Regions from separate parts of the Achromobacter pulmonis genome, predicted to be linked through region 2. Evidence: predicted binding sites of a transcription regulator. Region 2 holds the regulator's gene; each other region holds the start of a gene.
What was found. The regulator HrcA, encoded in region 2, represses chaperone genes, less so after heat shock. The targets are predictions, from matches to a motif close to TTAGCACTCNNNNNNNNNGAGTGCTAA.
Positions count from the first base shown of each region.

Region 1 (3,279 bases), 2.0 Mb from region 2:
CAATCGTGTGCGCCTCCTGCCCAACGGAGAGCGTTACGCGGCCCAAGTCCGCGAATCGCTTGACCGCCTGGATCGGGACAGCCAGTACTTGATGGGGCAGCCGAGCGATGGCGCGAGCCTGGACATTGCCACCATCCCCACGTTCGCGATGCGATGGCTCATTCCTCGCTTGTCAAGATTCCAACAGAAACATCCGAACATCACTGTGCATCTTGCCGAGCGCATGGACCCCTTCGTCCTAGCCGGGAGCGGATTCGATGCCGCCATCCATTTCGAGCATCCCGCGTGGGCGGGTATGCATCTGCATCACCTGCTCGAAGAGGTGCTGGTGCCCGTGTGCAGTCCGGCGCTCCTCGAGGACGCCGGTGCAAACACGTCACTGGATGCACTGCCACGCCTTCACAGGCGGCAAAATCCGGACGCCTGGCAGCTCTATGCCCAAGAGTCCGGCTTCGTGCTGACGAACTCTGCGGTCGGTGCCCGTTACGATCTCCATTCCATGCTGATTGAGGCAGCGCTAGCCGGCTTGGGCGTGGCATTGGTGCCGCGCCTTTACATCGGGACAGAGCTTGAACAAGGCCGTTTGGTAACGCCCTGGCCGGACGGTAAAGGGGTCTCCAAGAACTTCTGCCTCGTTCTTCCCGAGCCAATCGAATTGAGTGCAGGGCCGCTTCAGGCATTTGCGACATGGATTCTCGAAGAAGCCCGAGGCGTAGCTCTTCAGGGCCGCACCTGATTCAGCGCGCCTCGGCCAAACGGGTCGGCTTCGGTTTAAGGGCTGCTTCGGGTCGAAAGCGGAAGTTCTCTGAAAGCGGGTTGAGCCTATCGCTCACCCGTGACGACCCAGTGCCAAGAAATTCTCAAAAAAAAACGGACTCGGGGCTAAGTACCTTAGGGGCTGAAATCGACCCAAGTGCCAGATCTGCTTTGGGCCGACACATTTTGGTTAATCTCAATCGGCATGACGCAACTGCCAAGTTGAGTGGCGTTCGACGTCCATGAACCAAATCTCAAGTTCGATGAAATTCGACAAAACAGGGACGCACTTCCCCGACACCTCGCCCAAATGTAACAGCGTGCCCCTCCCCCCTTGAACCCCGCGACATCATCCCTATAATTAGCACTCGACTCCGGTGAGTGCTAACAATCCTCCCGGGCCCAACCGATCATTCACTTTCTTCTTTAGTAACAGGAGTTCCTCATGGCCTTGCGTCCCCTGGGCGATCGCGTGATCGTCAAACGCCTCGAAAACGAGCGCAAGACTGCGTCGGGCATCGTCATCCCCGACAGCGCCGCTGAAAAGCCTGATCAAGGTGAAGTCGTGGCCGTCGGCCCCGGCAAGAAGACCGAAGACGGCAAGATCCTGCCGGTCGACCTGAAGGCTGGCGACAAGGTTCTGTTCGGCAAGTACGCCGGCCAGGCCGTCAAGGTCGATGGCGAAGAGCTGCTCGTCATCCGCGAGGACGAAATCCTCGCCGTGGTGCTGTAAACCCTGCCTCAAACGAATTTTCGAAGGAAGCTAACAAATGGCTGCCAAGCAAGTACTGTTCGGTGACGACGCCCGCGTGCGCATCGTCCGTGGCGTGAATGTCCTCGCCAACGCCGTCAAGACCACCCTGGGCCCCAAGGGTCGCAACGTCGTGCTGGAGCGCTCGTTCGGCGCCCCGACCGTGACCAAGGACGGCGTCTCCGTCGCCAAGGAAATCGAACTGAAGGACAAGTTCGAGAACATCGGTGCCCAACTGGTCAAGGACGTTGCCTCCAAGACCTCCGACAACGCCGGTGACGGCACCACCACCGCCACCGTGCTGGCCCAGGCCATCGTTCAGGAAGGCCTGAAGTACGTTGCCGCCGGTTTCAACCCGATCGACCTGAAGCGCGGCATCGACAAGGCCGTCGCCGCCGCCGTCGCCGAACTGAAGAAGCAATCCAAGCCGGTCACGACCAGCAAGGAAATCGCCCAGGTCGGCTCGATCTCGGCCAACAGCGATTCCTCGATCGGCCAGATCATCGCTGACGCGATGGACAAGGTCGGCAAGGAAGGCGTCATCACCGTCGAAGACGGCAAGTCGCTGGAAAACGAGCTGGACGTCGTCGAAGGCATGCAATTCGACCGCGGCTACCTGTCGCCCTACTTCATCAACAGCCCGGAAAAGCAAGTCGCCGCGCTGGAAGACCCGTTCGTCCTGATCTTCGACAAGAAGATCAGCAACATCCGTGACCTGCTGCCGGTGCTGGAACAAGTCGCCAAGTCGAGCCGTCCGCTGCTGATCATCGCCGAAGACGTCGAGGGCGAAGCCCTGGCGACCCTGGTGGTCAACAACATCCGTGGCATCCTGAAGACCACCGCCGTCAAGGCCCCGGGCTTCGGCGACCGCCGCAAGGCCATGCTGGAAGACATCGCCATCCTGACGGGCGGCACGGTGATCTCCGAAGAAACCGGCATGTCGCTGGAAAAGGCCACGCTGGCCGAACTCGGCCAGGCCAAGCGCATCGAAGTGGGCAAGGAAAACACCACGATCATCGACGGCGCTGGCGACAGCAAGTCGATCGAAGCGCGCGTCAAGCAGATCCGCGTCCAGATCGAGGAAGCCACCTCCGACTACGACCGTGAAAAGCTGCAGGAACGCGTGGCCAAGCTGGCCGGCGGCGTTGCCGTGATTCGCGTCGGTGCTGCCACCGAAGTCGAAATGAAGGAAAAGAAGGCTCGCGTCGAAGACGCCCTGCACGCCACGCGCGCTGCGGTGGAAGAAGGCGTTGTGGCCGGCGGCGGCGTGGCCCTGCTGCGTGCCAAGCAAGCCATCACCGACCTGAAGGGCGACACGCCTGACCAGAACGCCGGCATCAAGCTGATCCTGCGTGCCGTCGAAGAGCCGCTGCGCACCATCGTCACCAACGCCGGCGAAGAAGCCAGCGTCGTGGTCAACACCGTGCTGCAAGGCAAGGGCAACTACGGCTACAACGCCGCGACCGGCGAGTACACCGACCTGGTCGAGCAAGGCGTGCTGGATCCCACCAAGGTGACCCGCACCGCCCTGCAAAACGCCGCCTCGGTCGCCAGCCTGCTGCTGACCGCCGAAGCCGCCGTTGTGGAACTGGCCGAAGACAAGCCCGCTGCCCCGGCCATGCCCGGCGGCATGGGCGGCATGGGCGGCATGGACTTCTAAGCCCCGCTTCCCCTGCAAGGCCTCCCCGGCTTCGGCCGGGGAACGCAGTACCCCGAAAAACCTCCGGTCCTTCGCCCCGGGGGTTTTTCTTTTTCGGCGACGCTCAGTCGCA
Region 1 covers NZ_JAIFOT010000001.1:2,672,213-2,675,491, reverse strand. Annotated here, with positions in the region: gene K2W61_RS12265 (LysR substrate-binding domain-containing protein) at 1-736, shown strand, start outside; gene groES (co-chaperone GroES) at 1,202-1,489, shown strand; gene groL (chaperonin GroEL) at 1,527-3,167, shown strand.
Region 1: a site for HrcA is predicted at 1,118-1,144, ahead of groES (co-chaperone GroES). Genes of this name have one in related genera too.

Region 2 (3,279 bases):
CGGCGGGGTGTCGAAGACGGCGGTGATGTCGGCGCGCGCGGCGCCTTCGCGCAGCACGCTGACGTCGCCGCGTTCGCCCAGCGCCAGGGCGAGCGCGTCGATGAGGATGGATTTACCCGCCCCGGTCTCGCCGGAGAAGACGGTGAAGCCGGGGCCGAAATGGATTTCGGTCTGCTCGACGATGACGAAGTCGCGGATGTGCAGGGTGCGCAGCATGGCGGGGCGCTTACTACTCTACGTTGTCGGTGGCCTGCGGCATCAGGTTCCAATGCAGCTTGCGGCGCAGGGTGGAAAAGAAGCTGTAGCCTTCCGGGTGCACGAATCGGATGGTGTACGGCGCGCGTTGCACCACGATGCGGTCGCCGGGCTGCAGGTCGGACCAGGTCTGCATGTCGAAATGCACGCTGGCGCCGACCTCGACGCGGCCCATGGCGGTGAGCGTCATGTTCAGCACGCCGGTGTCGGGAATGACGATGGGGCGGTTGGACAGGGTCTGGGGCGCCACCGGCACCAGCACCATGGCGTTCATGCCGGGGTGCAGGATCGGACCGTTGGCCGACAGCGCGTAGGCGGTCGAGCCCGTGGGGGTGGCGATGATCAGGCCGTCGGCGCGCTGGGTGTACATGAAGGCGCCGTCGAGTTCGACCCGCACTTCGATCATGCCGCCGCGCCCGGCGCGGTTGAGCACCACATCGTTCAGCGCCGAGGCCGCGTACATCTGCTGATCGCCGCGCCAGGCGCTGCCTTCCAGCAGCATGCGTTCCTCGATCTGGAAGTTGCCTTCCAGTACGCGCGTCAGGGCGCCGTGCGCGTCCTGCACCGGGATGTCGGTAATGAAGCCCAGATGGCCGTGGTTGATGCCGACCACCGGCACGCCGTAGGGGGCGAGATGGCGGGCGGCGCCCAGCACCGTGCCGTCACCGCCCATGACCACCGCCAGCGAGGCATCCTTGCCGATCTGCTCGTAGGTGGCGACCGGATATTCCGTGAGGCCGGTATTGCGGGCCGTGTCGGCGTCGACCAGCACCTGCCGCCCGGCCTGCGTGAGCGCGTGCGCAAGCGCCCTCAACGGAGTGGCCAGGCCGGCGTCCTGGTATCTGCCGATCAGCGCGACGATAGGAAAGTGCATGGTGGCGAGGCGAATCAAAAAACGGAATCGGCCCGGAATCGGGCCCGTTGGCCGATTATATGGGGCCGCATATCGGCTTGCGGGACAAAAATCGCCTTAATTGGAAAAGATTCCCTAAAATACGGGGTATGGATGACCGCGCACGCGCTTTACTGAAGGCGTTGATAGAACGCTACATCGCCGATGGGCAACCAGTCGGCTCGCGGACGCTATCGAAAGTCTTCGATCTGTCGCCCGCCACTATCCGCAATGTCATGGCGGACCTGGAGGAATTGGGGCTGATCCACAGTCCGCACACTTCGGCGGGGCGTATTCCGACGCCGCGCGGCTATCGCATGTTCGTCGATTCCCTGCTGGCGGTGCAGTCCTATCAGCTTGAACCGCATAACATGGGCGACATGCTGGCGGCGGCCGAGCCCACCCGCGCGGTCAATGCGGCGGCGGCGCTGCTGTCGAACCTGACGCAGTTCGCCGGCGTGGTGCTGACGCCCAAGCGCGCCCAGGTGTTTCGCCAGATCGAATTCATCCGCCTGTCCGACAAGCGGGTGTTGCTGATCATCGTCACCCCCGACGGCGACGTGCAGAACCGCATCCTGTTCGTGCAGCGCGACTATGCCGAGGCCGAGCTGCTGGAGGCCGGCAACTTCTTCAACGTGCATTTCGCCGGCAAGTCCTTCGACGCGGTGCGGCGCACCCTGTCCACCGAACTGGCCCAGTTGCGCGAGGACATCTCGCGCCTGATGCAGGCGGCGGTCGAGGCCAGCGCCGAGGCGGCCGAGGACGGCGACGCCGTGGTCATTTCGGGCGAGCGCAAGCTGCTCGACGTCACCGACATCGCCTCCGACATGGACCGGCTGCGCAAGATGTTCTCGCTGTTCGAAAAGAAGACCGATCTGCTGCAGTTGCTCGACGTGTCCAGCCGCGCCCAGGGCGTGCAGATCTATATCGGCGGCGATTCCCAGCTGGTGCCGATGGAAGAAGTCTCGGTGATCACCGCGCCCTATGGCGTGGACGGCAAGGTGGTCGGCACGCTTGGCGTGATCGGTCCGACCCGCATGGCCTACGAGCGCGTCATTCCTATCGTGGACATCACGGCACGGCTGCTGTCCAACGCCCTCAGTCACAACCAGTAGTTCCATTCGAACCGACATCCTCCTGGCGGAGGAAGGGGAGTTTTTGTGTTTCTTCGCCTGTTCAAGTATCTCTGGCCTGAACGCTACCTGCCCGAAACCGAGCAGGACGACCCCTTCAACGAAGACCCGCCGCCGCGCGCGGCGGCCAAGGTCGGCGTGCTGCTGGTGAACCTGGGTACCCCGGATACCCCGACCAAGCGCGATATCCGCAAGTACCTCGGCGAATTCCTCTCGGACCCGCGTGTGATCGAGATCCCGCGCTATCTCTGGAAGCCGATCCTGCACGGCCTGGTGTTGACCCTGCGCCCCAAGAAGTTGGCGCCGCGCTATGCCGGCATCTGGCTCGAAGGCGGCTCGCCGCTGATGGTCTACAGCCAGCGCCAGGCCGAGGGCGTGCGGGCCACGCTGGCTGCCGCCGGGGTCGAGGCGGTGGTGGAGTTGGGTATGCGCTACGGCAACCCGTCGATTCCCGATGCCATCTCGCGCCTGCGGGCGCAGGGGTGCGAACGCATCCTGACCGTGCCGCTGTATCCGCAATATGCCGCCAGCACCACCGCCACCGTGGTCGATGCCGTGACGCATCACGCCGGCCGGCTGCGCGACCAGCCGGAAATGCGCTTCACCAAGCGTTTCCATGAGGAACCGGCCTACCTCGATCCGCTGGCCGCCCGTATCGAGGCCTATTGGCGTGAACATGGCAAGCCGCAGCGATTGGTGATGAGTTTCCACGGCCTGCCGCGCTATTCCATCGAACTGGGCGACCCGTATTACCGCGATTGCATGGAGACCGCGCGGCTGCTGTCGCAACGCCTGTCGCTGCCGCGCGAGCAGATCGAAGTGACCTTCCAGAGTCGTTTCGGTACCGCCCGCTGGCTTGAGCCCTACACCGAGCCGACCCTCAAGGCGCTGGCCGCCTCGGGCGTTACCGAGGTGGATGTGGTGTGTCCGGGATTTGTGGCAGACTGTCTGGAAACCCTGGAAGAGATCAGCCTGGAGTGCCGCGACGCCTTTCTCGGC
Region 2 covers NZ_JAIFOT010000001.1:628,001-631,279, reverse strand. Annotated here, with positions in the region: gene recN (DNA repair protein RecN) at 1-216, opposite strand, end outside; gene K2W61_RS02880 (NAD kinase) at 230-1,129, opposite strand; gene hrcA (heat-inducible transcriptional repressor HrcA) at 1,258-2,262, shown strand; gene hemH (ferrochelatase) at 2,308-3,279, shown strand, end outside.

Region 3 (3,279 bases), 980 kb from region 2:
GATACTTTTTGTGGGAAGGACTCCGTTTCGGGCAGGTTAACATTCGGCGACGGATCGTCGTACCGTGGATATACCCTAATCCCGCCCGAATTTTTCTTCCTATTTCAGACCCGGAGACCCCTGCCATGCCCGCCGCCCTGGAACTCATTTCCCAGCATCGTTGTTTCGGCGGCTCGCAGCGCTATTACCGCCACGACTCGGCCGAGATCGGCCTGCCGATGCGGTTCTCGGTGTTCGTGCCGCCCCAGGCCGAGCAGGGGCCGGTGCCGGTACTGTTCTATCTGGCCGGCCTGACCTGCACCGAGGAAACCTTCATGATCAAGGCTGGCGCCCAGCGCCTGGCGGCCGAGCTCGGTGTCATGCTGGTGGCGCCCGACACCAGCCCCCGCGGCGCCAACGTGCCCGGCGAGGATGAAAGCTGGGATCTTGGCACCGGCGCCGGCTTCTACCTGGATGCCACCACCGGCCCCTGGCGCGATCATTACCGCATGGACAGCTACGTGACGCGTGAACTGCATGCCATCGTCACTGGCGTCCTGCCCGGCGATGCGGCGCGGGTCGGCATCTTCGGGCATTCGATGGGCGGTCATGGCGCCCTGGTGCTGGCGTTGCGCAACCCGGGCAAGTTCCGGTCGGTCTCGGCCTTCGCGCCGATCGCCGCGCCCAGCCAATGCCCCTGGGGCAAGAAGGCATTCGGCGCCTACCTAGGTGACAAGCCCGACGATTGGGCCGCCTATGATGCGTCGGCGCTGATGCGCGGCCTGCGCCAGCCGTTTCCCGCGGGCATCCTGGTCGACCAGGGCACGGCCGACCAGTTCCTGGCCGAGCAGTTGTATCCCGAGGTATTCGAGGCGGCCTGCGCCGCCGCCGGCCAGCCGCTGGCGCTGCGCCGCCAGGAAGGTTACGACCATGGCTATTACTTCATCTCGACCTTCATCGAGGATCACATCCGGTTTCACGTCGAGCGGCTTGGAAAACCGGCGGGCTGATGCCTCGCTTCTATACTGGGCGGCCTGCCGTGGCAGGCCCGCGACGCCTGGCGTCCGGGGCCCGACCACGGCGTTCCCCGCATAGGATCGCCTGATTTGATCAACGGAATCGCTCCCTTCGTCTGGATCTTGCTGGCCGCGGTGGTCGTATTCCTGCCGGGCCTGGCGATGCTGTTGGGCCGCGGCGGCCCGCGTGACGAGCGCGGCCGGCGTACCTTCCAGTTCCGCCCGGTGCGGCGCCTGTTCGGCCTGATGCTGCTGCTACTGGGCGGGGTGTCGGGGTTGCTGGCGTTGTCGCTGGTGCAGTTCTTCCGCCTGACCGCCGACGAACCCGTGGCCCGCATCGAGGTGCGCCAGCAGGCTGAGGGTCAGTTCCTGGTCAATGCCAGCGCGTCAGGCGTGGGCGACAAGCCGTACGTGCTCTACGGCGACCAGTGGCAGATCGATGCGCGGGTGGTGCGTTGGCGTCTGCCGGCCCTGATGGCCGGCGCGCCGCCGCTGTACCGCCTGGAACGCCTGTCGGGCCGCTACAGCGACGCCGCGCGCGAGGCATCGGCCACCCGATCCGTCCATGCGCTGGATGACTGGCCGGCGCCGGACCTGGGTTCGCTCAAGCAGCGCTTTCCGAACTGGTTCCCGTTCGTCGATGTCCAATTTGGCAGCGCGGCCTATATGCCGCTGTTCGACGGCGCGAAGTACCAGGTCTATATGGATCCCCGTGGCGCGTTGTTCGTGCGTCCGGACGGCGAGGCCACCGCGGCCGGCCTGAAACGGCTGGGCTGGTAGGCGCAAGCTCCCGGCCGGCGCAGGTCCGGCAACCGGTGTGGATTTAAAATAGGGACATACCGGAAAAACGAAACTTTGACGCGCCGCAATAGTCGAATTAGCACTCCCTTTGCTAGAGTGCTAACATCGAATCCATGTCTTTACCCCTTCGCTTTCCGGAGACCGCCGCAATGAAGCAACCCAGTACCTCGTTGGCCACTTCCGGCAACGCCCTGGCGTTGGCCATCGCCAATCCGGGCGCACTTGGCACCATTGATGCCTACATCTCGGCCGTGAACCGCCTGCCGGTGTTGTCGGCCGAACGTGAAACCGAACTCGGTCGCCGCCTGCGCGACAGCGAAGACCTGGGCGCGGCGCGCGAGCTGGTGCTGTCGCACCTGCGCCTGGTGGTGTCGGTGGCGCGCCAGTACCTGGGCTACGGATTGCCCCATGCCGACCTGATCCAGGAAGGCAATGTCGGCCTCATGAAGGCCGTCAAGCGCTTCGATCCCGAGCGCGGCGTGCGCCTGGTGTCGTTCGCCGTGCACTGGATCAAGGCCGAAATCCACGAATACATCATCCGCAACTGGCGCCTGGTCAAGGTGGCGACCACCAAGGCCCAGCGCAAGCTGTTCTTCAATCTGCGCCGCATGCGCCCGGACGGCCAGACGCTGGATCCGGACCAGGTCGATCACATCGCGCGCGAACTCAACGTGCGCCGCGAAGACGTCAGCGAAATGGAAGTGCGCATGTCCGGCCGCGACATGTCGCTCGAAAACCAGGACGACGATGACGACAGCTTCGCGCCCATCGCCTACCTGTCCGACGACGGCCGCCAGGAACCGACCCGCGTGCTGGAACGCGCCGCGCGCGACCAGTTGCAGAGCGCGGGGCTGTCGAGCGCGCTGGAAGCGCTGGACCCGCGTTCGCGCCGCATCGTCGAAGCCCGTTGGCTGCAGGATGACGGTGGCGCCACGCTGCATGAGCTGGCACAGGAATTCGGCGTGTCGGCCGAGCGTATCCGCCAGATCGAAGCCGCCGCGTTGAAGAAGATGCGTGGCAGCCTGGCTGCCTGATTCCTCGCTGCAAGCATGCCAAGGGCCGCGATCGCGGCCCTTTTCTTTTGCGGTGACACAGGCGTGGCGCCGGGGACGGGCGCCGCCGGGGCCGTTGTAGCGTCAAGCCAATAAATTGATACAAATTCACCCCGAATTAACGCGCGTTTTCAGAAACTTAATGGAGCACGCGCCGCCTAACTTCACGTAGACCGCGAACTTTGGTTGGCAGTCTTGTCATCCGTCTCGGCTTCTCCTCTTTCCCCTCCCCTATGAGACGGATGCTTGCGGGGCACCACGCATATGGTGCCCCGTTTTTTATGCGCGCGCGCAGCGTGCGGCGCTCAAGCCGCCCGCATGCTGTCCGGATCGGGTTGCGTGGCCGTGTGCCACAGCGCATCCTGCACGCGCCGCACGCCGGTGGCCATGGAACCGTCCTGGTAGAGCTTGATCCAGCGGTAGCCGGGCGC
Region 3 covers NZ_JAIFOT010000001.1:1,608,705-1,611,983, reverse strand. Annotated here, with positions in the region: gene fghA (S-formylglutathione hydrolase) at 126-989, shown strand; gene K2W61_RS07415 (hypothetical protein) at 1,086-1,775, shown strand; gene rpoH (RNA polymerase sigma factor RpoH) at 1,946-2,830, shown strand; gene cpdA (3',5'-cyclic-AMP phosphodiesterase) at 3,154-3,279, opposite strand, start outside.
Region 3: a site for HrcA is predicted at 1,873-1,899, ahead of rpoH (RNA polymerase sigma factor RpoH). Genes of this name have one in related genera too.